Tautonia marina: one gene and its partner. The protein of the gene in region 1 interacts with the protein of each later gene in a pairwise test. Links are inferred from orthologs where the notes say so. Each region holds a gene or a part of one and is shown on either strand. Other genes may lie near its edges.

The links.
Region 2: the proteins of gyrA (region 1) and gyrB interact in binary tests that used the Escherichia coli proteins (3 or more experiments, as listed by UniProt). The link is inferred for Tautonia marina from one-to-one orthologs.

Annotation. Positions count from the first base shown.
Region 1 is NZ_WEZF01000015.1:107-15,594, reverse strand. The notes cover bases 11,003-14,305. They hold gyrA (DNA gyrase subunit A), read right to left. Parts: upstream 13,918-14,305; coding sequence 11,203-13,917; downstream 11,003-11,202. Other genes in these bases: GA615_RS17720 (GDP-mannose 4,6-dehydratase), read right to left, coding at 11,003-11,055. Outside these bases: chromosomal replication initiator protein DnaA, read right to left, coding at 1-1,299; GA615_RS17770 (hypothetical protein), read right to left, coding at 1,580-1,822; GA615_RS17765 (FmdB family zinc ribbon protein), read right to left, coding at 2,060-2,308; GA615_RS17760 (NAD(P)H-hydrate epimerase), read left to right, coding at 2,505-3,185; GA615_RS17755 (choice-of-anchor Q domain-containing protein), read right to left, coding at 3,125-4,948; GA615_RS17750 (hypothetical protein), read left to right, coding at 5,301-5,903; GA615_RS17745 (PIN domain-containing protein), read right to left, coding at 5,921-6,373; GA615_RS17740 (hypothetical protein), read right to left, coding at 6,357-6,596; GA615_RS17735 (YcjF family protein), read right to left, coding at 6,694-7,863; GA615_RS17730 (YcjX family protein), read right to left, coding at 7,922-9,325; GA615_RS17725 (hypothetical protein), read right to left, coding at 9,435-9,935; more of GA615_RS17720, read right to left, coding at 10,084-11,002. UniProt on the Escherichia coli protein: A type II topoisomerase that negatively supercoils closed circular double-stranded (ds) DNA in an ATP-dependent manner to maintain chromosomes in an underwound state.
Region 2 is NZ_WEZF01000014.1:27,821-43,188, reverse strand. Bases 12,058-15,240 are described here. They hold gyrB (DNA topoisomerase (ATP-hydrolyzing) subunit B), read right to left. Parts: upstream 14,895-15,240; coding sequence 12,258-14,894; downstream 12,058-12,257. Other genes in these bases: GA615_RS17020 (DUF721 domain-containing protein), read right to left, coding at 15,000-15,240; GA615_RS17030 (hypothetical protein), read right to left, coding at 12,058-12,168. Also shown: GA615_RS17095 (LysR family transcriptional regulator), read right to left, coding at 1-880; GA615_RS17090 (peroxiredoxin), read left to right, coding at 1,036-1,563; GA615_RS17085 (carboxymuconolactone decarboxylase family protein), read left to right, coding at 1,925-2,467; GA615_RS17080 (ArsR/SmtB family transcription factor), read left to right, coding at 2,647-3,018; GA615_RS17075 (hypothetical protein), read left to right, coding at 3,093-3,779; arsM (arsenite methyltransferase), read left to right, coding at 3,823-4,722; GA615_RS17065 (Uma2 family endonuclease), read left to right, coding at 4,889-5,443; GA615_RS17060 (ArnT family glycosyltransferase), read right to left, coding at 5,451-7,094; GA615_RS17055 (DUF1328 domain-containing protein), read right to left, coding at 7,412-7,597; GA615_RS17050 (nucleoside deaminase), read left to right, coding at 8,367-8,834; GA615_RS17045 (XDD4 family exosortase-dependent surface protein), read left to right, coding at 9,412-10,224; GA615_RS17040 (ADP-ribosylglycohydrolase family protein), read left to right, coding at 10,402-11,352; GA615_RS17035 (hypothetical protein), read right to left, coding at 11,384-11,629; more of GA615_RS17030, read right to left, coding at 11,638-12,057; more of GA615_RS17020, read right to left, coding at 15,241-15,341. UniProt on the Escherichia coli protein: DNA gyrase negatively supercoils closed circular double-stranded DNA in an ATP-dependent manner to maintain chromosomes in an underwound state.

The DNA of each region.
Region 1 (15,488 bases):
ACCGATCTCGCTGTAGGCCGCTCCGGTATGCTTGCGGGCCAGGTACATGGCCATCATTCGGGGGTGGGTCACGGCTCGGGAGCGGCCGTCGGACTTCAGGGCATCGGGCGGCAGGTCGAACAAGGAGGCCACGGCCCGCTCGATGTCGCGCAGCGCCACCGCCTGCGCCGTGTGTCGGATCGTGTCGCGCAGGGCCGATTTCGCCAGGTTCAGGTCGAGCCGCTTGCCGGTCAGGGTGGCGTGGGCGAGAACGCTGTGCAAGGCCCCTTCCAGCTCTCGGACGCTCGTGCGCAGGTGTTCGGCGATATACGAGGCCACCGCCTCGGGCAATTCGACCCCGCGAGCCGCGGCCTTCGCCTTGAGAATCGCACGCCGGGTGGTCGGATCAGGAGCGTCGAGCTTCACGACCATGCCACCGAGCAACCGGGTGGCCAGCTCGTCGGAGAGCTTCGGAATAAGCCTCGGGTGCTGATCGCTGGCCAGCACCACGGCCGCCCCGGCGGCGATCAGGGCGTCGAAGGTGTGTTGAAACTCGTCTTGCGTCGCCCGCTTTGAGGTCAGGAAGTGCACATCATCGAGAATCAACAGCTCTGCGCTCCGGTATCGTGAGCGAAACCCGTTGAGCGTCCCGGCTCGCATCGCTTCGAGGAAGCTGTTGGTAAACGCCTCGGCCGTCTGATGAATGACCCTCATGCCAGGGTGTCGCCGTGCGATCGTCTCGGCCAGGCCTTCCAGCAGGTGCGTCTTCCCCAGGCCGATGCCGCCGTGAATCACCAGCGGATTGAACGCCGAACCGGGCGACTCGGCCATCTCGATACACGCGGCCAGAGCCAGGCGGCTGCCGGGACCGGGCACGAACTGATCGAGCCGTCGAGGGGCTCTCGCCCGTCGCGAGCGGGGATGATCGACCGGCGGCCTCGGCGCGGGTTGATCCACGGGGGCCGCGGGAGACGAGGTCGGTAGCGGCACCGACGGCCCTCGCCTCCGATCGTCCGGCTTCGAGCGATCGGGAGGCCCAGGGGCGACCTCGTCCACGCTCGGCTCCAGCTCATCGGCCACCTCGAAGGCCAGATCCAGCCGACGGCCGGCGATCTGTTCTCCCACGGCCGACAGCTCGCGGGCGTACTTCCCTCGGATCCAATCCCGGAAAAACCGATTCGGAACGCCGACGGTCAGGCAGTCGCCCTCGACGCCGAGCCGGACCTCGTCGCCGAACCAGAGCCCAAAGCGAGACTCGCCGACTCGCTCGGCCACCGCCGCCCGCAGGGCCGGCTCATGCTCGAACCGCCGATCGACCATGATCGACCTCTCCCCCTTCATCCGCGAGAGCATCACGCGCCGGAACTTCCTGGAACGACCGATCGGCCGACGCGTGACGATCACCAACCAATGATCGCCATCGGCACGCCCGATCTTCAGGACGGCACGACGAACCTAGGGGGATATGCGCCCGGATCCCCTCGAAGTCAATCGGCTTCGAGGGGCGCTGGCGCCACCTGGCGCGAATAGGAAGTCGAGCGCTCGCGCCGACTTACGGCAAGGCCTCCGGCGCGGTCCGGCTGGCGCGATCCGGGCGCCCTCACGGCCGTTCGGCCGGGCCAGGGGCCATCCTGAGCGTTTCCTTGTGCGAGTCTCCGGAAGCGGCCAGCGCCAGCGCCCTCGCCCGCTCATATTCCTGCTGGCGCTGGACCAGGCGTTCCACTCTCCAGACCGGTTGCGGTTTGGTCTCCGACCGATCTCCCAGGATGATCGTCAACAGAAACACCACGAACAGGCTCAAATGCAACCGGACGTCCAGGAGCCATGCAAACCAAAGGGCCATCGGATCTCCCTCCTTCGTAGCTCTTGCGGCTTCGCGCGAGCCGAGCAGACGGACGGCGATCCCGGCCCCTTCCGCCTCGATCGCGGGAGGAGGGTGTCTTCAGCATCGAACCGGGCAACGCCGCATCGCGTCACGGTGACTGGAATTCACCGTACGGCGCGCCCGGCCATCGGTCTTCTGTTTTTTTTGGCGATTTTCCAACGTAGCGGATGTTCGTGATCCGGCATCCCTTCGGGCTTAATTGTCCATCGCGCAGAAACCCCCGCCGCAGCCCATCGCTCCGCAACCACCCGCGGGCATCGGCGCGTCGCAGACGGGAAGCGAGGAGGAGGCCGAGCCGCTCGACCGGGCCGAGGCCGGAACGCTGAACTGCTTCGTCAATTCCGAGGCGCCGCACGACGGGCATTTCGGCGTGTCGGACGCCGAGCGGACAAGCGCCTCGAAGTCTCGATCGCAGGCATCGCAGTGATATTCGTACAGAGGCATGGTCGTCAAACGCTCCGGCCGGATCGTTAAGTGAGGTTCCGCGTTGCTGGCGGGATCGGCCCGATCAATCCGAGCAGGGGGTCGGTCGTCGGATCGGTGGGCATGCCGGTATTATAGGGGCCGACGTTGCCGGGCCGTCAACGCAAAGGCTCTCCCCGGCGGCTTCCCTTCGCCTCGGTCGAGGAGACGACGCCAGATGACTCCCCTTCGCCCCCTCGCTCGCGACGAGGTCCGAAGCATCGACGCGCGGGCCGCCGATGAGCTGGGCCTCCCCACCCTCGTCTTGATGGAAAACGCCGGCCGAGGGGCCGCCGAATGCCTTCGAGTCGCCGCCGGCCCCGAGCCGAAGCGCGTGCTGATCCTTTGCGGCTCGGGCAACAACGGCGGCGATGGCGCGGTCGTCGCCCGGCATCTCGACGCCTGGGGATGGCCGGTCCGGGTTCGCTGGACCGTCTTGGCCGATCAGCTTCGCGGCGACCCCGCCACCCAGCACGCCATCCTCGACCGGGCCGGGTTTGATCAACGCTCACTGACCGACGCAAACGACCTCGACCCCCAGCTCTCCTGGGCCGATTGGGTCGTCGATGGCCTGCTCGGCACCGGCCTGACCCGAGCCGTCGAAGGGTCGCTCCGCGATGTGATCGAGGCCGTCAACGCCTCGGGCAAACCGGTGCTCGCGCTCGACCTGCCCTCGGGCCTCGACTGCGACACCGGCCGGCCGCTCGGGGTGGCCATCCGAGCCCGTTGCACCACCAGCTTCGTGGCCCGCAAACGCGGCTTCGACGCGCCGGGCGCTTCCGATTGGACCGGGGCCGTTCAGGTCGTCGAGATCGGCGTGCCCGGCCTGCTGCTCGATCCGTTCCGCTCCCGGATCTGATCAAGCACCCGAGCGATCGCCGGATGCAACGATCGCCCCGACTCGCTCGATGATTCGACCGACTGCCGGAGCGCTCGTCCCAGGGCCGCCGCCCGATCCTGCACGGCCGGAGCCACCCGAGACGGTCTCGGCAGGGCCGTTCTCAGGTCGTCTACCGCCTGTCGAGCGGCGGCTACGATCGGCTCAGGGTCCACCACCGCCGCGATCCTCTCACCGAGATCCGGCTCCGTCCCCCCATTGGTGAGCGTGACAATCACCGGTTCCTTGGCCCCGGCCGATTCGACGATCACCTCATACGTCCCCGGGATGCCGTTGGCGATGGCCTGCACCTGGGCAACCCCCTCGGTATTGACCCGCGCCGGGTTCCCGACCAGCACCGCCGAAGCCCCTTCCGCGGGTGCCCGGAAGACAACCTGGCCCCCTTCGAGCGATCCCCCAACGTCGGAAGCGAGTCGCACGACGAGCGGCGCGGTGAAGGGTTGGCCCGGCATCGCCTCCTGGCCGCTTCCCGACTCGACGAGCAGGGAAAAGGGGATCGACTCGACGGCTCCCAGGTCGGTCGACTCGGCCGAGCGGGCGGTCCCTCGCAGGTCGGTCTGGAAGGCCGCGTTGTAGAGTCCCGCCCCAATGGCCGGGCTCCCCGGCAAGGGAGGGCGGACCAGCAGCGAACCGCCGTACAGCCCGAGCGGCCCCAGCATCGGATCGACACCCGGCATCGAAACCGCGCCGGTCGTCTTCCCCGAAACCTTGCCGACCAGATTCGGCCCCTTGAACTCGAACGGCCCGAACCGCACAAACACGTCATCCACGACATTGTCGGCGACGATCGACGAGGTGATCGACGACGGCTCGATCCGGGGGCGCGTGACGTTGCTGTAGACGGCTCCCCCTTGCTGATTGGCGAGGTTGTCGGTCAGGGTGCTGCCGTTGATGTGAAGGATGGAGGTGTTATACACTGCCCCACCGCGGCCGATCGGCACCCGGCCGGGAGCCAGCACGAAGGCCTCGGCCGAGTTCTCGGCCAGGAGGCTCGTGTTGATGCTCGTCCAGCCCGAGTTCCAGATCGCTCCCCCTTCTCGGTTCGTGGAATTTCCGGTCACCGAGCTGGTCGAAAGCGTCAGGCTGTTCGCGTTGAAGATCGCTCCTCCTCGGCCGATCCCAGCCGGGCCGAGGCCGATCGTCCGCTCCCCCGCGGCCACATTGTCCCGGATGGACGACGAGCCGATCGAGAGAACCCCCGTGTTGTAGATTCCCCCTCCCTTCGCTCCGGCCACGTTCCCCGAAACGTCGCTGAACAGCAGGTTCAGTTCCCCATCGTTCAGGATGCCGCCGCCGAACTGCGCCTGACCGCCCGAGAACGCCAGGTGCTTGACCGTCACCGTGGCCGTCTCGCCGACGGTCAGGAGCCGGAATTCCGGCGTCTCCGGTACGCTGCTTCGGACAATCGCCACCTGCGACCCCTCGGGACCGGCCAGCTCGACCTCACCGATCAAGCTCGGCAAGGCGCTGTTGAGGACAATCGGCCCCGGAACTTCCGGCGCAATGTTAATGATGTGCGCCTCACGAGGCACCCGGTTCGCCTGCTCAATCGCATCCCGGAGCGTCCCCGGCCCGGTATCGGCGGCGCTCGTCACCATGAACGTCGCCATCACGACCCGAGGCTCCAGCGATTCGATCGCTCCGACCAGCGCCGTCTTCCTGCGAGCCGCCTTGCCCGGACGCCCGACGACCGCCCCGCCTCGCTTCCATCCGATCGCAGTCATCCGAAGCACCCCGCTTCCGGCCTGTCCGTGCCCCAAGCCCTTCCCGACCCCTCACCCGCCGCGCCGATTTGGGTGTTCCCCTTCGGCTTCGATCTCCGAAGGCAGACGCCCGGCAAGGGGTCCGGCTCATCTCGGATCTTCGGCCCGCTCCCTCGTCCGAATTGAATGATTCTTCGGATTGCGCGGATTCTTCCGAGCCAAGCCCATCTGCGGCGCTCCATCTTGATTCCCAGATCACGTCATCGGAGAGAAATGAATTGATGCAGGGTTACCGCCCTCGGTACAGTGACGCTTCGGCATCGAGCCGTTCACGTCGATTGTTCAATCCTCCCGTTCTGTCGAGGATGCTCCGATGATTCCATCGAACTTGCGGCCCTTGTGCGCAGTCATGACCCTGGCCTTCCTGCCCGGGATCGCCTCGGCCCAGTTCGGCGGCGGGGGCCTCGGGCCGTTGGGCGGCGGCATGATGCAGGGCCAGGAGCCCCCGGAACTTTCGGAACGGATGGTCGAGGTCGAATCGTCAACCGGCAAGCGCGTGTCCGGCCCGCTTCGACTCGGCCCCATTGCCATCGACAGCGACTTCGGCCGCTACGAGATCCCCCCGGAGAAGCTCCGCGCCCTCCGCTTCGACATCCCGGAGGGGAATCCTTCCATGAACATGAACGTGATGGTGGTGAGCGGCGTCTGGACCATGACGGTCCCCGGCGCGGTCGTCGCCAAATCGGGCGAGGAACTTGCCGGACCGCTCCACCTGTTCGCCCCCTTGAAGATGACCACGAACCTCGGCCCGTTGATTCTCGACCCCTACAAGCTCCGGTCCATCACCTTCCTCCCGGATGATCCCGGGAACGACGACGCCGAGGACCCAGATACCGAGGACGAAGACCGAGAGGATACCGAGGACGAAGACCGAGAGGATACCGAGGACGAAGACACGCCCGAGCCGAACCCCTGACCCGGCAAGCCCCGACCTCAGGCCGGGAACACCTCGAACGGGTGGACGATGCGAACCCCTTCGATCTGCCGGCCATGCTGGAAGTCCTCGGTGGAGAGAACCGTTGCGCCGTGCTCCTTGGCGGCAGCCCAGACCAGGGCATCCCAGAACGAGAAGCCATGCCGGGGGATGGCGTCGGGGGCACGGAGCGTCATCGAGGCGGTCAAGGGCACGACCTTTCCAATCATCAGCAACCGCCTCAGGATCGTTGGAACTTCAGGCGGGGCCAGCGGCTGCTCCCGGCGTCGGCTCATCAAGACATTACTGAACTCGTTGAACACCTGGGCACTCATCATCAGTCGTCCTTGCTCCGAAAGTGCCGCGAGAAGTTCAATGGCCTGGTTGTGCTTCGCGAGGTCACTTGGATCATACGCGTAAACAACCACATTGGTATCAACCATCACCGGTGCAGGGTCATCGGTTCCGCTCATTCAGTTCCTCCCGGGTCGGGTAGGGAGCCCCCCCCAGATCAATCCCCCGCCTCATGTCGGCAAAGGCTTCCTGACGCAGGGCTTCGCGTTCCTCGGGAGCGATTGAGGCCTCGTCCAGGAACGTCACCAGCACCCGAGCCCCTGCCGAGACTCCGGCCGGACGTTCCGATAGCTCGATCACACCATCGCGATAGGTCCCCGAGATCGTCGTCAAGTGTGCCATCTGTCGACCCTCGTCGCACAAACCGAATTCGACCGTTGATTCATTGGATCGAAATGACTCGATTACGGGCAAATCCAGGAGAATCGCCCCGCACCACTCACCCCCGGATCGGCCGCAAGGCCCGGATCGCGTAGCGGCCAAACCGGCGCAGGAGCAAGCCGTTGACCGTCCCCTGGGTCACGCCGGACGAGAGACGAGAGAGCACGCCTCGGGCAACCTGGCTGTGGATCAGGTCGTGCATCTGATCGAACGAGGCGTCGGCGGCCTGGTCGGTGAATTCCTCCAGGCGGGCGGCGACAAACGTGTTGCCGAAGACGTGTGCGGTGATCTTGATGGTCGACCAGTTGTCGGCCCGCAGGTGGTAGAGCCGGCAAAGACTGCCGATTAGTTGATAAGCGTTGGCGACCACGATCAACCCATCCAGGAATCCGCTCGGCACAATCGCCGTCTTCACCCCGACGGCCACGGCCTGGCGTTTCACGAGCGTTCGGGCCATCTCGTCCAGCGGTTCGAGGAAGCGGGCCTCGAACTCGCGGACCCAGTCGTCATCGGTCGCCGCGTCGTGCGAGAGCAGGCGGGTCCGCTGAATGAGCAATCGTTGGGCCGCTTCGGGTCCGGCAATCGACACCAGAACGCGCGTGTGGCGAGGGTCGGTCGGATAGCCTTCCAGAAATGTGAGCAACTGACGCTTGGCGATTGCCCGATTGCGGCGGGCCTGAGCCTGGACCGACCGGCGATGACTCAGCGAATCGGCCCGATCGACCCGCACCCCCGGCGAGATCGGCAGCGTGAAGTACTTCCAGATCAGGCCGACTGCCGCGATGGCAAACATTCCCACCAAAACCGCCGCCACCCCGTAGCCAATCGCCTGCACCACCGGCGGCCAGACCGCCAGCGCCGCCAGGAAGCTCGCCGCCTGCGAGGCCACGACCAGCAGGAGCACCGCCGTCACCAGCACGACGATCAAGGCCCCGGTCCCGCGATCCACCCAGGGGCGATCGCGTTCCTCAAGGATCGGCTCATCGTCGTCGATTGGCGGCAGATCTTCGAGGAACATCCGGGGCGGGCCGACCCTCGACTCATCGAGCACGGGAACCGGAATGCCCGAGTCAACCGGGCGCGAACGCCGCTCCCTGGCGGGTTCCAGCTCGGGGGTCGGTGTGGAGGTCGGCTCCGACCGCGTCTCGGGCGCAGGGCCGGGTCCGCGCTCCTGCTCCTCGCCGCCGGGAATCCCGGAGGATGGGCCGTAGCCCGAGGGATGACTCATGGCGGGCTCCTTCTCAAGAGAGGAGACAATCTCATCCTTTGATTCGATTCAGAATGTCTTATTTCAGATCAAGCAAAAACCGCGTCAACCGATCGAGATTGATCTGAGGAGGCACCCGCACCCGAGCACGAGGCAACGAAGGCTCAGGCCGAGGGAACCGGAAGCGGCCCGGCTCGAAGTGGTCGGGCCACTGGTCCGGGAGCCGCGAGACGGTGGCCTGCACCTCCCCCTTCGGCGAGTTGTAGCGGAGCGTATCGGCCGGGTCGCCCGGCTGGGTCCAGGTGGAGTGGACGGCCGCAACGATCAGGTGCTCCACCGTCAGATGCTTTCTCGCCTGGTGCGGCCGGATGATCGGCCGGGTCAGTTGCGTCAGGAGGTCGAGCAGCCGGTCGCGGTCGTCCCGGACCACCCGATCGGCCTTGGTGGCAACGAACACAATTCGACGCACATGAGCATACTTCGCTTGAAACAGAGACAGGGTCCACAGCCCCCAGTCCACGACCTGCTGCGCGGGGGTGAACCCTGGATCGACGGCGGCCAGCACCTGTTCCAGGAACGCCCGATAGGCGTTGACCATCCCGTGCCCGCCTTCGAGCAGGACCGTCACATCAACCAGCACCACCAGATCATCGCACCGACTCAAGGCGTTGGCGAACGGCAAGACAACTGCCTCGCGATAGCGGGCGTACCGCCCGGCAAAGGTCGATGCCAGGGCGGGGGATCGCTCCCGAACCGCCGGGGGCAGCGGGGCGAATTCCTCCGACCGAGCCAGCCCGCACATGCCGCGATCGGCCTTCAAGGCAATCCAATCGGCCTCGGTCGCCGGGCGGTCGGGGCCGAGCTTCGCGTCGAGCGAGACGCCTTCGGGGTCGAGCACGAAGCTTGACGGCGAGATGAACGGCATGAACCGCGTGTGCAAGGTGGCCAGCACGGTTCGGTAGGCGGCCAGGATGTCGGGCTCGGTCGCGCCGGGCCGCTCGGCCGTTTCAAGGTATGGCCGGGCGATGCGGGCAAACTCGGCCTCGTTGCGCAAGACACCCAGTACGGCATCGCTCCAGGCGTCGAAGGTGGGGTGCGAGGCGATCACCATGTCCGCCAGGCGTTCGCCCGGCAGATCGACGAGCGACAGGTCAGTCGTCCACCAGCTCCCTTTCCCAACGACCAGCTCGGCCCGGTACTCGTTCAGGCGGTCGGTCTTGGCGGGCCAGTCGGAGTCGATCAGGCGGTTGTAGTGGTCGTCGACGTCGAACCGCTCGACGCAAAGGGCAGGGGGGAGTTCGCCCAGCAGGGTCATCTCGGGCGCATCGGGTCCGGACCCAAGGGGAAAACGGTCAGGATCATGATTGCGCAGGTGCGCTATCAAAGAGGTCAATAGGACCGTCTTGCCACTGTAAAAGAGGCCGACCAGGCCGACCGATCGGCGGGATCGAAGCGGTTGTCGTCGGAATGGGTTGAGGATCATGAGCAGACTCGGCCGGGGAATGATCCCCAGAACACACCAGCACGGAAGTGGCCCAAAGGCCCAAACTCAACCGCCGCTCCAACGGCTCGGCCGCCGGGAAATGGCTGGCTCAGTAAAGGTTCTCCTCGATCTTCTCGACGACCGAGTCGTTATGGAAGACCACCGTGATCATTCGCTTGCCGTTCGACCACCGGACGGTCCTGCGCACGTCCTCGCGCGGCTGGCCGTCGTGGTCGGAGACGGTTCCCGAGGAGTTCGACACGCGCCGGCCGAGATTCTCCCACTTCCGGTACTGACCGTTCTCGTCAACGATCATCCCCTGCTCGCCGATCACCTCGCCCGAGCCGAGCATGTCGTGGACCTCCCAGGAGGACATCCCCGGCCTGATCTTTGTGTAGGTCTCGCGAGTCACGGGCGAGTTCGGACGCTCGACGGGAGCAATCACCGCGGTTGCCGTCTCGTTCGAGGGTCGGAAGACGAACCAGGTGCAAAGCCCCCCGATTGCGAGCCCCAGCGCCAGCCCCCGAGCGAACGACCGGCCGCTGCCGCCCCCCAGAGCCCCCGGCTTCTGACCCATCACATCATCATCGGTCGACAAGTCAGCCTTCATTGCCATCGGCCTCCCTCGGGATCGTGTCCGCACCTGGCGACGGTGTGATCGTTGATGTCCAGGAATGCTTATTCGCTCGATCCGGGAGATTCTTGCAACCTTTTTTCGGTTCGGAGGGAGGGGAGATGTCGCCTGATGGCTCGGGGCGTCAGGCCGGGGCCGGAAGGTGGGATCGCCAGAAGTTGAGCATATCGGCCAGCGTCTGCTCACTGGTCCAGCGCGGTTCCCAGCCGGTATCGGCGTGGAGCTTCGAGGCGTCTGCCAGGAGCAAGGGCTGATCAACCGGCCGAACGCGAGCGGGATCGACCACCACCTCAACCGGCCGATCGGCCAGCCCTCGAAGGATGTCGAGCAAGTGGGCGAGCGACTCGTTGCGGCCGGTGCCGATGTTGTACACCTCGCCCGGTCGGCCCGATTCGGCCAGCAGGCGATAGGCGCGGACGATGTCGCGGACGTCGGTGAAGTCACGGACGACCTGAAGGTTGCCGACCTCGATCCGAGGGCGATCGCCGCGCTCGACCTCGGCCACCTGGCGGGCGAAGCTGCTCAGGACGTAGCGGTCTTCCTGCCTCGGCCCGGCATGGTTGAACGGCCGAGCGATCACCACCGGCGTGCCGTGCGCCAGCCAGTGCTGGATGCCGAGCAGGTCGGCCGCCGCCTTGCTCGCCGCGTAAGGGTTGTTCGGCCGCAAGGGGCAGCGTTCGGTGACGGGCAGATCCTCGGGGCTCGGGTTGCCGTAGGAGACGCCAGACCCGACCAGCACGACCCGGGGCTTCTCGTCCAGTTCGGCCTGCCGGATCGCTTCGAGCAAGGTGAGGGTGCCGCCGAGGTTCAGGTCCCAGGTCGCCCTCGGGTCGTCGAAGCTGGCGTGCGGATTGGCCTGCGCGGCCAGGTGGTAGATCGCCTCCGGACGCTTCCGGGTCAGCATCCGGGCGAGCGAGCCGACCGAGTCGGCCAGCAGGTCGAACGTTTCGAGCCGGACGGCCTCGGCCAGATGGGCGGTCGAGTCCGGCCATCGTCCCGAGGCCGACAGGCCGACGACCGCGTCCCCTTGGTCCAGCAAGTGCTCGGCCAGATGGCCGCCGACAAAGCCGGTGATGCCGGAAATCAGCGCTCGCATGGCCGGTTCTCCCCTCGACTCCCTTCGAATCACCCTGCTCCCGACGAGCCGTTGCCAAAGGGTAATCGTCTCGGTCGAACCGGACAAGGCATGAAGGTCGAGGGGCGGCCAGGCCCGCCCCCCATTCGTCCAACAACAGCCGAGGCATTACTCACGGTCGGGCTCGCCGTCGGCGTCAAGGTCGTCGATGTGATCGCTCGCCTCGGCCGGGCCGACCCCATCGTTGAGGAGGTGGTCTGGTCGAGGGGTGGGTCGGGCGTCGTCGGCGTCGGCGTCGCCATCAAGGGGGCCCTCGGCGATCGCCTCGCCCACGGCCTCATCGAGGATCTCGTCACCGTTCGAGCCGTTCAGTTCCTCCTCGGGCAGCTTGGCGAGCGAGCCGACCGAGTCTCCTTCCTCGATCCGGATCAGGCGGACCCCCTGGGTATTTCGGCCGATCATGCTGATGTCGGCCACGCGAGTCCGGATGATGTTGCCGCCGACGGTGGTCATCATGACCTCGTCCTCGTCGGTGACCTTGGCAATGGCGACGACCGGGCCGTTGCGCTCGGTGGTCTTGATATCAATGAGCCCCTTGCCGCCACGGTTCTGAGAGCGGTACTCGGTCAACGCGGTCCGCTTGCCGTAGCCGTTGTTGCAGACGGTCAACAGGCTGGCCGGGTCGTCCTGGCCGTTGGCGACGATCATGCTGACGACCTCGTCGTCCCCTTCGAGCTTGATGCCGCGGACGCCGTGAGCGGTGCGGCCCATGCTCCGGGCGTCGGACTCGTCGAAGCGAATCGCCATGCCCTCCTTCGTGGAGATCAAGACATGATCGCCCGCCTTCACCCGGCCGACGGCGATCAGCTCGTCGCCGTCGTCGAGGCCCAGGGCGATGATCCCGCGCCCGAGCGGCCGCTTGTAGGCGGTCAGGGGGGTCTTCTTCACCGTGCCGCGACGGGTGCACATCATCAGATATTCGTCTTCGGCGAACTCTCGGACGGGGAGGAAGCCGGTGATGCGTTCCCCCTCGTCGAGCTGCAGGAGGTTGACCACGGCGCGGCCGGCGGCGGTCCGGCTGACCTCGGGCACGTCGTAGACCTTCAACCAGTAGACCTTCCCCTGGTCGGTGAAGAAGAGGATGTAGTCATGGGTCAAGGCAACGAACATATGCTCGAGGAAGTCGCCTTCGCGGGTGCTCGTGGCCGAGATCCCCCGGCCGCCTCGGCCTTGCGCCCGGTAGGTGCTGGGGGGCAGGCGCTTGATGTAGCCGGCGTTGGTGATGGTGACGACCATGTACTCTTCGCGGATCAGGGCTTCCTTGTCGAAGTCCCCGAGTTCCTCGCTGGAGAGTTCCGAGCGGCGAGCGTTGGCGTACTTCTGCTTGAGCTCGCGGAGGTCGGCGCGGATGAGGTCGTAGATCAGGCGTTCGTCGGCGAGAATGGCCTCGTAGCGGTTGATGTCCTCGCGGAGCTTCCGGTACTCGTCGGCCAGCTTGTCGGCCTCCAGGCCGGTGAGCTGCTGGAGCCTCATGGCGAGGATCGCGTCGGCCTGGTTGCGGGTCAGGGGGCCGGTGGCCTGGGCGTCGGGGTTGTCGAGGGCGCGGCGGAGAATCTGGTCGGAGACTTCCAGGCCCATCAGGCGGGCGCGGGCCTCGCTCGGGTTGGCCGACGAGCGGATGACCCGGATCACCTCGTCAATATAATGAAGGGCGATGAGCAAGCCTTCGACCACGTGCGCCCGCTGCCGAGCCTGGCGGAGCTGATACTGGGTCCGGCGGCGGATGACGACGACCCGGTGTTCGAGGAACAGCCGGAGCATCTCCTTCAGGGGCAAGGTCCGAGGCCGGCCATCGACCAGCGCCAGCATGATGACGCTGAAGGTGTCCTGAAGCGGCGAATACCGGAACAACTGGTTGAGGACGACGTTCGGGTCTTCCCCGCGCTTGACCGTCACCACCACCCGGACCGGCTGCTTGCGGTCGCTGTGGTCGTCGACGCCGGAGACGCCGGTGATCCGGGCGTTGTTGACCAGATCGGCCAGCTTCTTCAGGAGCATTTCCTTGGTGAGCTGGTACGGGATCTCGGTGAAAATGATCTGGCTGCGGCCGTCGCGGAGTTCCTCGATCTCGTACTTGGCCCGGAGGGTGATGCGGCCTCGGCCGGTCCGATACGCCTCCATGATCCCCCAGCGGCCGCAGATGGTGCCGCCGGTCGGGAAGTCGGGGCCAGGGAGGTGCTCCATCAAGCCGGCGAGGTCGATCTCGGGGTCGTCGATCATCGCCACGAGGGCATCGCAGACCTCGCCCAGGTTGTGGGGCGGGATGCTCGTGGCCATGCCGACGGCGATGCCGCCCGATCCGTTGACCAGGAGGTTCGGGAACTTCGAGGGGAGGACGCGAGGCTCGGAGAACTTCTCGTCGTAGTTCGGCTGGAAGTCGACCGTGTCGAGCTGGATGTCTTCGAGCATCTCGGCGGCGACGGGGCTGAGCTTCGCCTCGGTGTACCGCATGGCGGCCGGGGGCAGGCCGTGGATCGAGCCGAAGTTCCCCTGACCGGTGACAAGCAGGTGCCTCATGTTCCACCACTGGGCCATGCGGGCCAGGGTGGGGTAGATCGAGTTGTCGCCGTGCGGGTGGTAGCGCTTCATCGTCTCGCCGACGATGCCCGCGCACTTGCTCGTGCCGCCCCCGGGGGAGAGGCCGAGGTCGCGCATCGCCACCAGGATCCGGCGCTGCGAGGGCTTCAGGCCGTCGCGGACGTCGGGCAAGGCCCGGCTGACGATGACCGACATCGCGTAGTTGAGGTAGCTCTCCTTGAGCTCGTCCTCGATGTTCAGCGGCGGGGTCGGCAGGTGCCCTTCGGTCGGCGATGCGGTGCTCACGGTTGGTACGATCCCTCAACCCGTCGGGGCGATCCGGGGCCAGCGATCTGGAGCCCTGGCGTGGTGAACAAGAGTGAAGGCCCATTGTACCCGAAATCCTTGGCGTCCACAACGCTGAGTCGGCCCGCTGCCAAGGGGTTACGTCGGGTTTGAAGGGAGGGGAGGGGAGGTTTTGAGCCACGGATGAAACACGGATGGAACACGGATGAGAGGGAACGGCGAAATGGGGAACGGTTGGGTGGGTTGAGATTCGGGAGGAACGGGTTCGTTTCGTCACGGCGCGTTCGGGGGGAATGGGTTCGTTTCGTCATGGTGCGTTTGGTGGGAATGGGTTCGTTTCGTGTGTTGAACTTCGGGGCATGGGTTCGTTTCGAAGGGCAAACTCGGGAGCGATGGGTTCGTTTCGCAACGCGAGGAATGAAATACGTAACCATTTGCAACAACAAGGCTTTGAACGACCAACCTCCCTCAACGGTTGGCTCGCCATCCGGCTGACCGAAGGGGGGTTATCCCTCAACGAGCTGTTCGGGTGCGCCGATTGGTGCGCTGTTCGGTGCGCCCGTTGGTGGCTGTTTGGTGCGCTTCGGGTGCGCCCCTCGGTGCGCTCTGGGTACGCCCCTCGGTGCGCTGAGGCGGGAGCAGGGGAGTATGATCTCAGGTTGCCAAAGAGGACGCCCCGAGCCGACCGCTCAGGGAAGGGGGAAACGAGATCGGCAGATCCTCCATGACAACATCATCGAAAACGGAGGCCGCGGCAGTCACTCAAAATGGGATTTTGGCATGGTCTCGGGAGAAGGCTGATAAGCATGGCCCCCCGGTTGCCGGGTGACCCCGGTTGCTCAACGTCGAGTGTGACCGCTCTGATCCTCGAAGTGACGCCGGCCTGTCTCAGTGACCTCCCAGATTCCTCGGGGGCTCGACCGGCTCAGCAGGCCCTTCTTCACCATCGTATTCCGGGCCCACTGTGCGGTATTGCGCCAGCGAGGTTGTCCGGGCGTTGACATCAGACTCTGCTGATCGACCTCCTGGAAACGATCCCTCATTTGTTGGCCGACACCGTCCAGCACCCGGTGCATCGGCGCCCGGCCCCCTAACCCGATGAGGACCTCCAGGATGGGGAGAACGAAGGCCTCCTCGGGTGTACGAAGCCCCTGGTCAAGTCGCTGACCTTGCAGAGTCCCCGCTGCTTCCCGAGAGCCGTGTGTAAGGAGATGGCGTTGCTCCATCTCACCGGCAGGTTCGAGAACGAACCGCTCGACCAGTGCGAAAATCGACCTTGATCGGAAGTCCAGAAATTCCCCAAACTTCCGATCCCAGCCAGGGTCCGAACTCAGTTCGGGCGGGACCAAGTGGTCGATCAGCGAGTCCTCCAGCTCGGAGTTGGACTTCTTCAGTTCCCCAAGGTATGCATGCGGCGGGCGCTTCCCTACGCGGAGGTTGAGGTTCTTTGGGATCAGCGTACGGTTGACAACGCAATCGACCATTTGCAAGGCCTCGACCCGCTCAACGTCCAAGTCTGACCCCGCAGCGACATAAGCCTTCGGGAAGATGTGGTGGTCGTCCAGTGGCCG
Region 2 (15,368 bases), on another replicon or contig:
CGCTCGGTCGGTAGGCGAGGAGGAGTTCCAGGAAGGCGCGGGCGAGGCGGGTCTGGTAGCGGTCGGGGTTCCAGCAGGCGGCGATGGTGCGGCGGGGGCGGTCGCCGAGCATCGAGCGGTAGGCGCGGTGGGGGCTGGCGTCGACGCGGCGGGCCATCTCGGGGACGAACGAGACGCCGTGGCCGAGCGCGACGAGTTCCTGGACGGTGGCCAGTTGGCCGGTCTTGCCCGTGCTGATCGGCTGGACGGCGCGTTGCTGGCAGAAGCTGCGGATGTGGTCGGAGAGGCAATGCCCCTCGCCGAGCAGGACGAACGGCTCGCCCCGGACGGCGTCGAGCGGCACGGCGTCGAGCCGGGCGAGCGGGTGGTCGGCCGGCAGGGCCAGCACCAGCTCCTCCTCGAACAGAGGCTCGACCTCAAGCGAAGCCGGGGCCTCGGCCGGGAGGGCGAAGACGCCGACGTCGATCTCGCCGCGCTGGCAACGGCGGAGCAAGGTCTCGGTCACCTCCTCATCGACCTGGACCGAGGCCCCTGGGTGCTCGCGGCGGTACTCGCGGAGCACGGGGGGAAGCAAAAACGGGGCGATCGTCGGGATCGCCGCCACCACCACCCGACCGGCCCGGCCGTCGTCGAGCAGCTCGCGGCGGGTGTCGTCGGCCAGGGCGAGAATGCGCTCGGCCCGGGGCAGGAGCAATCGTCCGGCGTCGGTCAGGCGGACCGTTCGCCCGGCGCGCTCCAGAACCGGCCGGCCCAGCTCGCCCTCAAGCCGGGCCATCTGCTGGCTAAGCGCCGGCTGAGAGACCCCCAGCTCCTCGGCCGCCTTCGTAAAGCTGCCCAGGTCAGCGATTTTCAGGAACGAGCGAAGCTGCACAATGTCCATAAGCAAAGTTTATCAAACTGATCGGGAAAATCCATTCGACTTATCGAATCAGATCCTCTATAACTCCAGCAAGAACGACGCGCCGCGAGGCCGTCTGGCCGGAGTGACCGGCCCGAGTGTGTCATGATCTTGCCAGAAGGCAGAGGACGAGAGCCGTGCTGACCGTTGGACAAAGCTTTCCGAAGTTTCAGGCCCACGGCTGCGTGGGATCCGCGAAGGACAGCCTGACGACCTTTCACAACCAGTCGTTCCCGGGGCAGTGGGTCGTCTATTTCTTTTATCCGAAAGACTTCACGTTTGTGTGCCCGACCGAGATTGCCGAGTTCAACAAGCGGCTCGGCGAGTTCCAGGACCGCGACGCGATGGTCGTGGGCGGGAGCACGGACAACGAGTTCAGCCACCTGGCCTGGTGCCAGTCGCACGAGGACCTGAAGGGCCTGAAGTACCCGCTCATCGGCGCCCAGAAGCTCGCCGCCGATCTGGGCATCCTGCACCCCGAAGAAGGGGTTTGCCTGCGGGCGACCTTCATCGTCGACCCCGAGGGGACGATCCAGTTTGCCACGGCCAACGGCCTGTCGGTGGGCCGCAACGTGGACGAGATCATCCGGGTGCTCGACGCCTTGCAGTCGGGCGAGCTGTGCCCGTGCAACTGGAAGAAGGGTGAAGAGACGATCAAGGTTTGATCGACGGATCGACGTGTCTCCCCGTGCGACCTCGTTTTCCGACCCTGGGAAGCATGTGGCCGAACGCCGGACGAGGGAGTGAGGACGTGACGCGGAGCGTCGCGCGCGGGCCAACGGCCCATCACCCCGGCCCTCTCCCCGCAATCGGGGAGAGGGAGGCCGGAGGTTGAGCCAAGAGGGACAAACGAACCGACGCGCGAGCCTGGCGTGTGGGACGCATCCGCGAGGTTTGCGTTCGCGGCGCGTCGATCGCGTGTCGGATCACGTTTCTCTGAACATCGAATCAAATCATGTTTGTTCGGATTGCCGATCCTGAGCCCTGGTGTTCGGGTGGCAGATTTGCTTGAGGAGTCGTTTGCTCATGTCGCTGCTTGACCCGATGAAAGAATCGCTCGGTGATGACACCAAAGATCTGCGCCTGAATCTTGGCTCGGTCCTCGGCGGCGGCAGCCTCGACCCGAAGCAACGATACACCGTGGCCCTGACCTCGGCCTTGTTTCTGAACGACTCCGCGCTGGCCGAGGCGATCGCCGACGACGGCCGCGAGGCGCTCGACGACGCCGCGGTTGCCGACGCGAAGGCGGCGGCAGCCCTGATGGCGATGAACACGACCTACTATCGCTTCCGCCACATGGTGGGCAAGGACGCCTACCAGCACCGCCCCGCCGGCCTCCGCATGAGCCGCATGGCCCGGCCGGCCACCGACAAGACCACGTTCGAACTGGCCTCGCTGGCCTGCGCGGCCCTGGCCGGTTGCGAAGCGTGCATCAAGGCTCATGAAGACGCGTTGATCAAGGAAGGAGCCGGCGAGGATAAGGTCCACGACGCCGTGCGCATCGCCGCCGTCGTCCGGGGCTTCCAGACCGCGCTGCTGGCCAGCAAGCCCTCGACGGCGACGGCCTGACGTTCACTGCGTTCCGGCCGGCGGCATCGGGTATGTCCCCGACGATGGGGGATCAAGCAAGGGAAATCGGCGCGGTCGATGCGGACCGACGCCGGTTTCCCTTGACCTTTGAATGAGGTCGGCGTATATTCGGAAAAGTGAATTAAGCGCATCCCGGTGTCCCAGAACCTGACCGACCGATGAACCCCACGGCCGCCGACACCTCGCCGACCCTGGCCGAATCGACCGCGCTGTTCAAGGCGTTTGCCGATCCGGTGCGACTGCGGCTCTTGAACCTACTCGTCGGCGATCGCGAGGTCTGCGTCTGCCACCTGCACGAGGCGCTCGGCTTACCGCAACCGACCGTTTCGAGACACCTGGCCGCCCTCCGCAAGCTCGGCCTGGTGGTCGGTCGTAAGGAAGGGCTCTGGGTCCATTACCGCCTGGCCAAGCCGAGATCGGGCCTGCACCGGACGTTGATCGAGAGTGTCGGCTCGTGCCTCGGCCCGATCGAGCTGCTGCGCGAAGATCGCAGGAGGCTCGATCGGCTCATCGCCTGTTGCAGTAAGTGAATCATTTTTTTGCGTTTCTATATTCGGTTTCACGAATCAAGGGTTCAGACACCCGGCCAGCATCGGAAGCGATCATGACCGTGAAGCCCAACCGCCGATCGCTCTTGCTTCCCGCGGTTGCCGCGCATCTTGATCAACTGGGCGAGGGTCGTGCCCGGGGGGTGACGCCGATCGCTCATCGGGAAATGGCCGAGGCTCTGGGCGGCTGGATTGCGAGGAATCGCGAGGCGGGCAAGGACTCGCCGGTGATCGTGGTTTGCACCGGGAACAGTCGGCGGAGCATCCTCGGCGCGACGATGGGGAACATTGCCACCGCGTCTGTTGGTCTGCCCGACATCCGGATGTTCAGCGGTGGGACCGAGCCGAGTGCCTTCAACCCCCGGACCATCGCCGCGCTGGAGGCGATCGGCGTGGTCATCGAGCCGACCGGCGAGCAGGCTCCGTCGGGTCGTTCCGGTCTGCCGAATCCGGTCTACCGGGTCCGCTGGGGAACCGTGCCGGGCAACCCGGAAACGGAGGCGATCGAGTTCTCGAAGCGTTATGATGACGCCAGCAATCCTCGATCTGGGTTTGCCGCCCTGATGGTCTGCGACGAGGCCGCCGACGAGTGCCCCGTCGTGCCGGGGGCTGCGCTCCGCGTGTCCATTCCCTTTGCCGATCCGAAAGAGGCGGACGGTTCTCCCGTCGAATCGCTTCGTTACGCCGAGCGTCGCGACGAACTGGCCCGATGGATGCTTCACGCCTTGACCCGAGTTCTCTAAAGAGATCAGTGGACCATTACCTTCATTTCTGAAAGGAACAATCATGTCGGAATCCATCACCCAGGCCGTGAAGGCGAAGTATGGATCGGTCGCGGGCTTTGGCCTGTCGAGCGATCAGCAAGGGGTGCGCGCGGTGGCCGAGGCGTTCGGCTACTCGACGGAGGAGCTGGCCTCGATCCCGAGCGAGGCGAACATGGGCCTTTCGTGCGGCAACCCGACGGCGACGGCGAACCTGCGCGAGGGGGAGGTGGTGGTCGACCTCGGCTCGGGAGGGGGGCTCGACGTCTTGCTCGCCGCGAAGAAGGTGGGGCCGTCGGGCAAGGCAATCGGCATCGACATGACCCCCGAGATGATCGCCCTGGCCGAGCAAAACGCGGCGAAGGCCGGCGCGACGAACGTTGCGTTTCACCTGGCCTCGATCGACGCCTTGCCCTTGCCCGACGCATCGGTCGATTGTGTCATCAGCAATTGCGTGATCAACCTCGCTCCGGACAAGTCGGCCGTCTTCCGCGAGATCGTCCGCGTGTTGAAGCCGGGTGGTCGGCTGGCCGTGAGCGATATCGCCCTGAAGCAGGATCTTCCGGAGGAACTCGGCAACGACCTGATGGCCTACGTCGGCTGCATTGCCGGGGCCGTGCTGATTCCTGAATATCGGCAGTTGTTGCTCGACGCCGGGTTCTCGGCCGTCGAGGTGGTGGACACCGGGGCCGACCTGAACGCCTACGCGAAGGTCGAGAACCAGGCCGCCTGCTGCTCACCACCGGCCCCGGCGTCGCCTACCTCCGGCGCCTTGCCAATCGCCGAGACCGGGTGCTGTTCCCCCACCCCCGCCGTGGCTCCAGACGACGCGGCCTTTCACGATCGCCTGGCCGAACTGCTCCGTCGGTACAACGTGAACGACTACGCCGCCAGCGTCCGAGTCTTCGCGTTAAAGCCTCAGTGATTGTGTTGATGTTGCTCCGTTCGAAACGCTTCGGAACGGTTCCGAACCGTGGCCGCCTCCTGCGCCGGAACTGGAAGCCCTTTCCCGGCTCTGGAAATTGGGACCGGGTTCCGGTGACAATCACACAGGCGGAGTTCACCCCGAGGACACGGACAGGAGGACCCCGATGGCCACCGCCGTCGCATCACTGATCACTGCCGAGCAGTTCGGCAACAGGCCCGATCCCGGGTTTCCCGAGGAGTTGGTCCGGGGGAGAGTCGTTCGCATGCCGCCACCGAATCGACGTCATGGGCAAGTCTGTGGACAGGCGTACTTCTTGATCCGCCATCACGTCGATGCGCACGACCTGGGCCACGTCCTGAGTAATGACTCCGGCGTGATCACCGAGCGCAATCCCGACACGGTTCGCGGCGCCGACATTGCCTTTTACAGTTATCAGCGTTTACCGAAGGGACCGCTGCCGCAGTCGTATGGACCAGAGGTTCCCGAACTGATCGTCGAGGTTCGTTCGCCGGGCGATCGCTGGCCGGACGTGCTGGCGAAGGTCACGGAATACCTCAACGCCGGCGTGGTGGCCGTCCTCGTGCTCGACCCCGAGGCGCGCTCGGCCCAGGTTTACCGAGTCGATCACGCCCCGCAAATGTTGCAGGATGACGATGAACTGACCCTTCCCGACCTGCTGGGCGACTTCCGCGTCGCGGTGCGCTGCTTCTTCGATTGAAACATCGTCATAACACATCAACACTCGAAACTCTCGATTCGTTTCGCTCGATCTCGGAGCGATCAGCCCCGGAGGACGGCCGATCGCCCACCGCGAGCCGGTCATGAGACGACGGTGCCGGGGAGACGCGGAACAGCGCGTAGGAGCGATCCCAACGGTGAGAAGGGCCTCGGTCCAGCTCGGTGACCGGCCCGAGGGAATGAAGTGCAGGCAGGTCGCGATCTCGGGCAACGACGGTGAAGGGACCGGAGCCTGGCGGGTGGGCGGCGAGGCGGTCGGGTCCGGAAAGCCAGCGCGCGGGGCGGTCGAGATAAAAAAGCCGGACGGCCAGATCGGGCGGGACCGGGCCGAAGGGAGTCGGGTAGGGGAGGCGGTCCCAGGGGTCGGGGCCGTCCCAGTCGTAGAGCAAGACGAGCGGTTCATCGGGGGGAGCCTGGCGGGCGGCCTCGGCATACCAGAACCACTCGCGCCCCCGGTGATCGACTCGGGGGAGGATGAGCATGTGAAGGATTGTCACGGTCACGCCGATTGCGCCGAACAGCGAAACGGTGGCGCGGCGGAGCCGATCGGGCGCCCACCCTCGGCGCGTCTGGAGGCGATCGCCGAGGCGAACGAGCCCGAGCGCCGCCCAGATGGACCAGGGGGGCAGGGCGTGAATCAGGTAGTGGCCGTTGCGAACCGAGGCCATCGAGAGTAAGAGCGTCGGCACGACGGCCCAGGCCCAGAGCAGGCGGTCGGCGCCGCCGGGCTCTCGGCGGGAGCGGCAGAGGGAGTGCCAGGCGCCGACCAGGGCAAAGGGGGTCCACGGTAAGGTCTGAAGAATCGGTGTCAGCAAGAACGCCCCGATCGGCTGCCCGGCGAACCGGCGAGGCTCGGCGGCGAGGCGGTCGGTCACGTGCCCAAGCCAGAGGGGCACGGCCTCGGGGTATCGGCCGACAATCGCCAGCGGCCAGGCCAGCGCGAGCAAGGCAGCCAGGCACCAGCCGGTCGGCCAGCAAAAGCGGAGCAAGGTGCGGCGGTCGCGGTCCCAGAGGACCAGAGCCCCAATCGACGCCATCGCCAGGACCGCGCCAAAGCCAATTCCCTTGACCAGACTCGTGCCACCGAGCAGGGCGAAGAACGCCCATTGCCAGGCTCGCGCGGATCGAGGGTCGGTCGCGGTCCTCAATCGGTCGGCGACGGCCAGGGTGGCAGCCACGAGCAAGGCCAGCAGCATGTCGGCATCGGCCAGGCGCCCGCGCTGAATCGACCAGGCGGTGGTCAACTGAACGCCTCCGGCGAGGAGGCCGACGGTCCCCCCGAATCGCCGAGCCGCGAGCCAGGCAACCACTCCGGCGAGGCTCGCAGCGGCCAGGGCCGAAGGAACTCGGCTCGACGTCTCGCTCACTCCCCCCGCCACCCCCGAACACAGGGCCACCAACCAGTGGGCCAGGGGGGGTTTTTCCAGCCAGGGAAGACCGCCGAGGGTCGGCACCAGCCAGTCGGCCGCCGTGTCAGACGCGAGCAGCTCGCGCGCTCCCTGAGCCACAATCGCCTCGTGGTAGGTCAAGCGGCGAGCCCCGCCGAGCCCCACTCCCAGCACAAGCACGGCCAGGAGCCCGAGCAACCCGACCCATCGGTCAGCCCGGCCCGATCGGATTGATGGCATCATGCCCGCAACCTCCCACACAGTCGAGCCTGAAACGATTCGAAGCCCGAGGCCATTCCGCTCGGGATCATACGCCACCACGGCGATCCCAGGAAGGCGAGGAGGAAGAAGCGCCCATTACGCCGCTTACGCACCAAATTGGGCGTAAGGCGCGAAGGATTGCGAGAGAGTTGCTCCTCGCGTGCTCCAGGCGGTGATTCCGGCGAAACCAAGGGGAGGCGATCGGAGTCGTGACAGGTCGGAACCAGGGGCGATTGCCGGGCGAGCTTGCACCAGCGGCCCCGTGCGTGGACCTGTCACCAGACCCCGTTTCGCGCCTGCTAGACCGCGGCCACGGCGGCCCCGGCGAGCAGTGCCATGAGCAGCAGGATCAGGGCCAGAATCAGGAAGATCCCGAACAGGACCCGGGCGATGGTCGCCGCACCCGATGCCACTCCCGTGAAACCGAGGGCACCGGAAATGATCGCGACGACCGCAGCAATCAAGGCCCACCAGAGCAAACTCATGATTCGTTCCTCAACGCTTGAGTGAAGGGATTGGGAGCGTCTCCCGATGGGGTCGCTGCCGGTGGCTTCGACGGGGGGGATCACGCCGGCCGTGATCACAGCCGGTCGAATGGCGACCAGCAGGACCAAACTCACCCTTGATCTGGATGCAAAGAGAATGCCAAGCGTGGGAAATTCCGAACCCGCTTCTCCTGGTCCAGGTGATCAGGTGTCCCGATCCGCCGTCAACACCGACCAGGGGAAAACCCGTTGATGGCGCGTCGCGCCTTCGCGGATGGCGCCCGGAGGGTGAACACCAGGGGATTCGCGCTCCGTGGTCGGACCCACGAGAACCCCGGACCATGCCGGAGGGCGCGACAGAAAGGTTAACGGGTTTTCCCCTGGGAAGTTTTCTGGACGGTGTTTCCTAACTCCTTTCAGAAGAACGAGTTCGCGTATTGAGGTTGCGACCGTCAACACGTCGGAGGCCTCTCTCCGAAGAAGACGATGATTTTCTACCGTTCATTTACGTTCTCAGAACGAAAAGAAACGAAAGGAAGCGGAACACAAGGAGCAATGGCGTAAGTTGCCAAGATGCAGGATGGGGAGCAGTCGAGTCGACGAACGCTCCTCGCGGAAGACCGAGTGGAGGGTCAGCGTGCCGGTCTTCTGGACCGAGGAGGGAGCCATCCGGTATGGTGATCCTCGATCGCGGTCCGGTGGTTGGCGGGGTTGGCCCGCGAAGAGCGGCTCTGGGGCGTCTGGCGGACGTCAGAAGGGACCTGGGACGATGGATCACGAGGCGTTCATGCGCCGGGCGGTGGAGATCTGCCGCAAGGGAATCGCAAACGGGCAGTCGCCCTTCGGCTCGGTGATCGTGCGGGAGGGTCAGATTGTTGCCGAGGCGCACAACACGGTCTGGCAAGACACCGACCCGACCGCTCATGCCGAGGTGAACGCCATCCGGATCGCCTGCCGGAGCCTCGAACGAATTGACCTCACCGGATCGACCCTGTACACGACCTGCGAGCCCTGCCCGATGTGCCTGGCTGCCTCGCACTGGGCCCGGGTCGATCGGGTGATCTTTGGCGCCTCGATTGCCGATGCCGATGCCGCCGGTTTTTCCGAACTGAGCGTTCCGGCCGCCTCCCTCGCCCGCCAGGGAGGCAGCCCGATCCTCGTCGAGCCCGGCCCCCTCCGCGACGAGTGCCGCGCCCTCTTCGACACCTGGAAGGCCGCCCGAGGCCGCGCGTACTGATCAGACGAGTGTTGAACTCAGACCCCGACCGGCTTTTCGCCCTCGACTCGGACGATGATCGAGCCGGCGCCAGCTCTAAACGGTCCAGTTGCACACAACACAACCAACCGCGCTCGATGGTCGGAATGAAAACGGTCTCGATGGAGCGCGGGCAATTCCTGCTCAACCCGCCCGGCCCGGTTCGGACTCATGAGAGAGAGGATCGGGCCGGGCTGCTTTGGTGCGCGGGATGATGCAAGGAGGAGACAGGAATGTTGCGTCCTGACAACGTTTCGTGAACATTCGGAAGGGGGCTCTTGAACCCACCGGGTGGGAACGAAAGAATGGCGGGCGAGAGAAATGCACCCTTGCAAGAACTCAGTGAGTTCTGGGGTGTTTGAGATCAAGCACGGTTGCGGTTGCATTGAGCGGAGTTCCGTGGCTTGAAGGCGGGACTTCGTCGGATCGGCGCGAGGGCTTGCGTCGTCCGGCGGTTCTCAGACCCCTTCGAGTTGACGGGAACGAGCGCGAGATCGCCACGACGGCGACCATTTGCGATGACGCACGGTGACGGCTCCAAGACTGGGGAGTCTCTTCGATGGTTTTGCGCGGACAAGGCGCTCTGTGGGGTGCCCTGGTGATACTCACGGTCGCCTCTGAGCCGTGTCAGGCGGGCCTGTACCTGGGCTCGGGCACGAACTCCTCGGCGAATCATGCCCTGGCCGCCTCGGCCGAGTTTTCGCTGAGCGATTCAACGCTCTCGATTGTTCTGAAAAACACTTCGCTCCAGACGTATGGGGCAAACCAGACCGTGCCGAGCAGTGTCTTGACGGCGCTGCTGGTCGACATCAATCCGACGCCGAACCCTTTCAACCTGCTGACGGCGTATGCCTCGGAGCTGGTCAACTACTCGGGGCCGGCCAACCCGAACCTGGCGGTCGACGGCTCGAAGAAGGACTACACCGGGACGTTGGGGGGCTGGCAGCTCAAGCCGTCCGAGGGTCTCGGAACCGCGGGGTTCGGGATCTTCAACGGCAACATCGTCAACACGGGAGAGGGCACGGGAGGGTTTAACTTCGGTCTCATCAATGCCGGATACAACCCTGGCGACGGCAATAATGCGGTCGATTCGACCCCGCTGGTTCGAGACACCCTGACGTTTGCCATCACGGTAGGCAGTGGGTTCAGTCTCTCCCACATCCAGAGCGTGAAATTCCAGTACGGGACATCGCTCTCTGAGCCGAGCTTCTACGGAACCCTGCAGACACCACCAGACAGCGATGAGGAGGGCTCGGAGGGGGTGAACGCAGTCCCCGAGCCGTCGACCCTGGTGATGGCCCTGGGCTGCGTGGCAACGATTGGTCTGGTTCGGGTCATCCAGCGCCACCGATCGTTGAACGCCGCAGCCTGACGGCTGATTCTGCCCGCCTTGATCCCATCGGAAACGCGACACCCATGCCCCTCGATGCCCTGCCTTCCAGCATGCTGGTGGTAGGGCATCGTCGTTTCCCGACGTGAGCGGATCGGGTAAGCTCGCCAGGGGGTGTGTCATTGGGAAACCAGGGATCGATCGGACCAGGACTGATTCATGGAAGCCGAAACGCCACCAGGGTTGCTCGATCGGTTGGAAGGGGGATTGATCGGCCTCCTGGTGGGTGACGCGCTGGGCGTGCCGTACGAGTTCCACGCGCCGGGCGATTTACCGCCGGTTGAGGCGATCGAGATGGAGCCGCCGGAGGGGTTCCGGAGGGCTCATGCGGGGGTGCCGCCGGGAACGTGGTCGGACGACGGGGCGCAGGCGCTCTGTTTGCTGGCGTCGTTGCTCGACTGCGGGCAGCTGGACCTGGAGGATCTTGGACGCAAGCTGCTCGATTGGTATGAACACGGCTTCATGGCCGTGGGCGGTAAGGTGTTTGACATCGGGATCACCACGAGCCGGGCCTTGCAGAACCTTCGCGAGGGGATTCCGGCGGCGATGGCCGGGCCGCATGGCGAGCGGGACAACGGCAACGGGTCGTTGATGCGCGTCTTGCCGCTGGCGCTCTGGCATCAAGGGACGGATGTGGAACTGATCGACCTGGCCTGCTTGCAGTCGAAGCTGACGCACGGGCATGCGCGGTCGCAGGCGAGTTGCGCCCTGTACTGCCTCTGGGCACGTCGGATCCTCGACGGCGCGGCCGACCCGTGGCGCGAGGCGGTGCGGACCATGCGAACGCTTTGCGATTATGAGTCGATCTTGATGCTCGAACTCGAAGGGGCGATCCGGCCCGACGAGCCCCCCTCGGGCAAGGGGACCGGCTATGTGGTCGATTGCCTGCGGTCGAGCCGCCTGGCGATGGAAGAACCCTCGTATGAAGGCGTGGTCAAATCCGCCATTGCTCTTGGCCATGATACCGATACCACGGCGTGCGTGGCCGGAGGACTGGCAGGGTTGAGAGACGGGATCGACGCGATTCCCGATCGCTGGCGGCAGGCGCTGCGGGGGAAGGAGCTGTACGAGCCGCTCTTGGAGCGGTTGCAGCAACGGTGGGAGGGGTGATCGAGCCTCTCGGATCGCCCGAGAAGGGCGATCAGGGGGACACCCGCCGCCAGGCCGCCCGCAACGCGAGGGACAGCATACCGACCAGGACAACCGCCGCGCCGGACCATTCGGCCGCCGAGGCGATGCGGGAATGGAAGCGGTATCGGGCCGCCATCTCCGGGGTCGGATCCGGGTACGGGATCCCCGCGAAGGCGAGGTCGTAGGCGAAGCCCGCCCCGGCAACAAACAGCCCGACGGCCGGCAGGGCGAGGGGCGGACGCCATTTCCGTTTCAAGACACGACTTACGAACCGACCCTCGACCGGAATCGTCGGGCAGAGGCGCGGGTGATCAGGCCGCCTGCGATCGCGATCAACGCATGAGGGACGGCCGAGGCCAGGATGATCGTCGTCACCCAGGCGATCACGATCGGCAACGGAGGCTCCGGAAGCTGAAGGTAAGGGAACACGACGGGTTCGAGCCGCGAAACCCAGAGCCGATCATAGCCCTCCCACGCCTGCCACATCGCCGAGGCGGGGGCGACTTCGACGGGCCGAGACCCCGTCGCATCGGTGACGATCTCGAACCGGGGGCCGAAGGCCAGGGCGCAGGAGAGGGCGCTCAGCAGGCCGAACGCCATAAACCCCGCCCAGAAGGGACGGTTTCGGCCCCGGACCCACGCGACGAGCCCGACTTGCAGCGCAATCCCGATCAGAGCGATCCGAAACAGGAGGGATATATCGCGGGAGAAAAGGGCCATGCCAATGGCCAGGTTCAGGGCCACCACCGCGACGATGAGCATCAAGCCGCTGAGTCGAAATCGATAAACACGCATGCTTCGACTCTCCTGGTTCCATCCGATTGGAGGGCAAGCCGTGACGATCGGATCGGCCCCAGGGGGAAATGACCGGGGCCGTCTGCCGGTCACACGTCGAGGTTCTTGACCTCAAGCGCGTGCTTTTCGATGAACTCGCGGCGGGGTTCGACGTCGTCGCCCATGAGGGTGGTGAACAGGTCGTTGGCGGCGGCGGCGTCGTCGAGGCGGACCTGAAGCAGGGTGCGGCGGCTCGGGTCCATGGTGGTTTCCCAGAGCTGTTCGGCGTCCATCTCGCCGAGGCCCTTGAAGCGGGTGATCTTCAGGCCGCGCTCGCCCAGCTTCCGGACGGTGGGGACAAGTTCCCGGAGGTCGAGAAGCGGGTGCTCGTCCCCCTCGCGGTCGAGGATGAAGCGCGGGGGGGGCTCGTCGCCGGTGACCTCGACGGGCAGGAGGACGTCAGTCCCCAGCGCGAACTCGTCGCGGAGCCGGGCGATCCACTTGTTCAGGGAGCGGACCTCGCTCAGCTCGATGATCCGGAACGGGACCTGATCGACGGGAGCCGGGGTGGCGCCGGCGTCGGCTTCGGGCGATGCTTCAGGAGCTTCGGCCGCGTCGATCTCGGTGTCGGCGTCCGTATCGGCGTCGGCGGAGGGAATGTCGGTGTCGACGACGGGGGCGGCGTCGAGGGATTCGGGGGCGTGTTCTCGGGTGAAGCGTTCCAGCTCCTCGGCCGAGGAAAGGTAGATGTCGTCCTGTTCGAGCTGCCGGACGAGGAAGAGGGGGAGCAGGCCGGTTTCGGGGTGGGCGCGGTTGAGGAACTCGCCGATGGGAAGGTTGCGGCGGCCGAAGGCTCGCAGGGCGTTATCGAGGCCGGCGGCGATCTCGACCAGCGCGCGGAGCTTGTCGCCGTCGGCGGTCAACGGGGCGGCGTCGGAGCCGGGACCGACGCGGCGGAGGGTGGCGTCGTGCAGGCCGTTGCCCATGAGGATGGCGTGCATCTCGGCCTCGGTCTGCACGTAGCGGCGCTCTTTTCGAGAGGTGATCAAATAAAGCGGCGGCTGGGCGACATACAGGTGACCTTCGGCCACCAGGCGGGGCATCTGGCGGTAGAAGAAGGTCATGAGCAGGGTGCGGATGTGCGAGCCGTCGACGTCGGCGTCGGACATCATGACGATCTTGCCGTAGCGGCGCTTGCCGGTCGCTTCTTCCTCGCCGATGCCGCCGCCGACGGCCGTGATGATGTTGCGGACCTCCTCGTTGCCGAGGACCTTGTCGAGCCGGGCGCGCTCGACGTTGAGGATCTTGCCGCGGAGCGGGAGGATGGCCTGGAACTGGCGGTCGCGGCCCCCTTCGGCGGTGCCGCCGGCGGAGTCGCCCTCGACGAGGAACAGCTCGGAGTGGTCGCGGTCGTGGCTGGTGCAGTCCATCAGCTTGCCGGGCAGGCCGCCGCCGGTGAGCACGCCTTTGCGGTTGCGGACCAGCTCGCGGGCCTTGCGGGTGGCCTCGCGGGCCTCGGCGGCAAGGACGGCCTTGGCGACGAGCTTCTTGGCGGCTCCCGGGTTCTGTTCGAGGTAGGCCGAGAGGGAGTCGTTGACGGCCTTGGCGACGATCCCCTCGACCTCGCCGTTGCCGAGCTTCGTCTTGGTCTGCCCTTCGAACTGGGGGTCGGGCACGCGGACGGAGACGACGGCGGTGAGCCCCTCGCGGAAGTCGTCGCCGGAGATGGTCAGGTCCTTGCGGCCCTTCTGGCTGGCGGGGGCGTTGGCCTTCAGGTACGAGTTCATCGTCCGGGTCAACGCGGCGCGGAAGCCGGTCAGGTGGGTGCCGCCCTCGATCGTGTGGATGTTGTTGCAGTAGGTGACGACAGTCTCGGAGAAGCTGTCGTTGTACTGGAGCGCGACCTCGACCTCGACGGCGCGCTCGTCGTCGCGGCCGGTGAGGACGGCCGGCTCGTGCAGGGGGTTCTGGGCGCGGTTGAGGTGGGAGACGAACTCGGCGAGGCCGCCTTCGCTGTAGAACTCGTCCTGCTTTGGCTCGTCACCGCGTTCGTCGATCAGGCGGATGCGGACGCCGGGGTTGAGGAACGAGAGTTCCCGGAAGCGTTTCTCGAGGGTGTCGTAGTCGAACTCGATGTCGGGGAAGATCTCGGCATCGGGCAGGAACTGGATGCGGGTGCCGGTGCGCTTGGTGGCGCCGGTCGATCGGATGGGCCCCTGGGCCTCGCCGCGGTTGTACTCGTGCCGCCAGACCTTGCCGTCGCGGTGGACCTCGGCTTCGAGGTGCTCGCTCAAGGCGTTGACGACGGTGATGCCGACGCCGTGCAGGCCGCCGGAGACCTTGTAGGTGGCGTGGTCGAACTTGCCGCCGGCGTGGGGCTTGGTCAGGACGATTTCGAGCGTGCTGACGCCGGGGTAGTTCGGGTGGTCCTTGACCGGGATGCCTCGGCCGTCGTCGGCGATCGAGGCCGAGCCGTCGGCGTGGATGGTCACGTCGATGGCGCGACAGTGGCCGGCCATCGCCTCGTCGATCGAGTTGTCGACAACCTCGTAGATCAGGTGGTGGAGCCCCCGGGTGGTGGTGTCACCAATGTACATGCCGGGGCGCTTGCGGATGGCCTCGATCCCTTCGAGGACCCGGATATTCTCCTCGGTGTAGCCGAGTGCCTGGGAGCCGTCGCCGCCAGGCCCCGGGGGAGTGGTCGGGGCCTCGGGAGTCTCGATCGAGCCGTCGGAGTTGAGGGCCATCACCAAACCTCAAAAAGGCTGAAGAGCAAGCAAGCAACGTGCAAGGCGGGGTTCGGGTCGGTTCGGGAGCGTCGTCGATCGACCAGCGAGCGGTCACGGTTACGATCACGATTCGACGGGACCGACCCGGAAGCGGATATCGAGGACCGGGGTGCCGGGGGCCTCGCGCCGCAAGGTGGCGAGGATGGACGGCTTGCGGAACGCGGAGAGTTCCTCCAGGAGCGTCGGGTGAGCGACCGTGACGCTCAGGACCCCGTGGCGGACGCCACCGAGGCGGGTTCGGGCGACCAGGTCGGCCCCGACGGCCGATTCCCAGGCGGCTTCCAGCTCGCTGAGGGCTCGGGTTCGGGCGTATCCTCGAGCGGCGAACAGCGAGCCGAGCGTCTCGGCCAGGGGGGTCGGACCTCCGCCCCCCTGGGGGCGTTCTCGATGTGTACGCTTTTTCATTGTAACGTCTCAACCCCGCATTTGGCA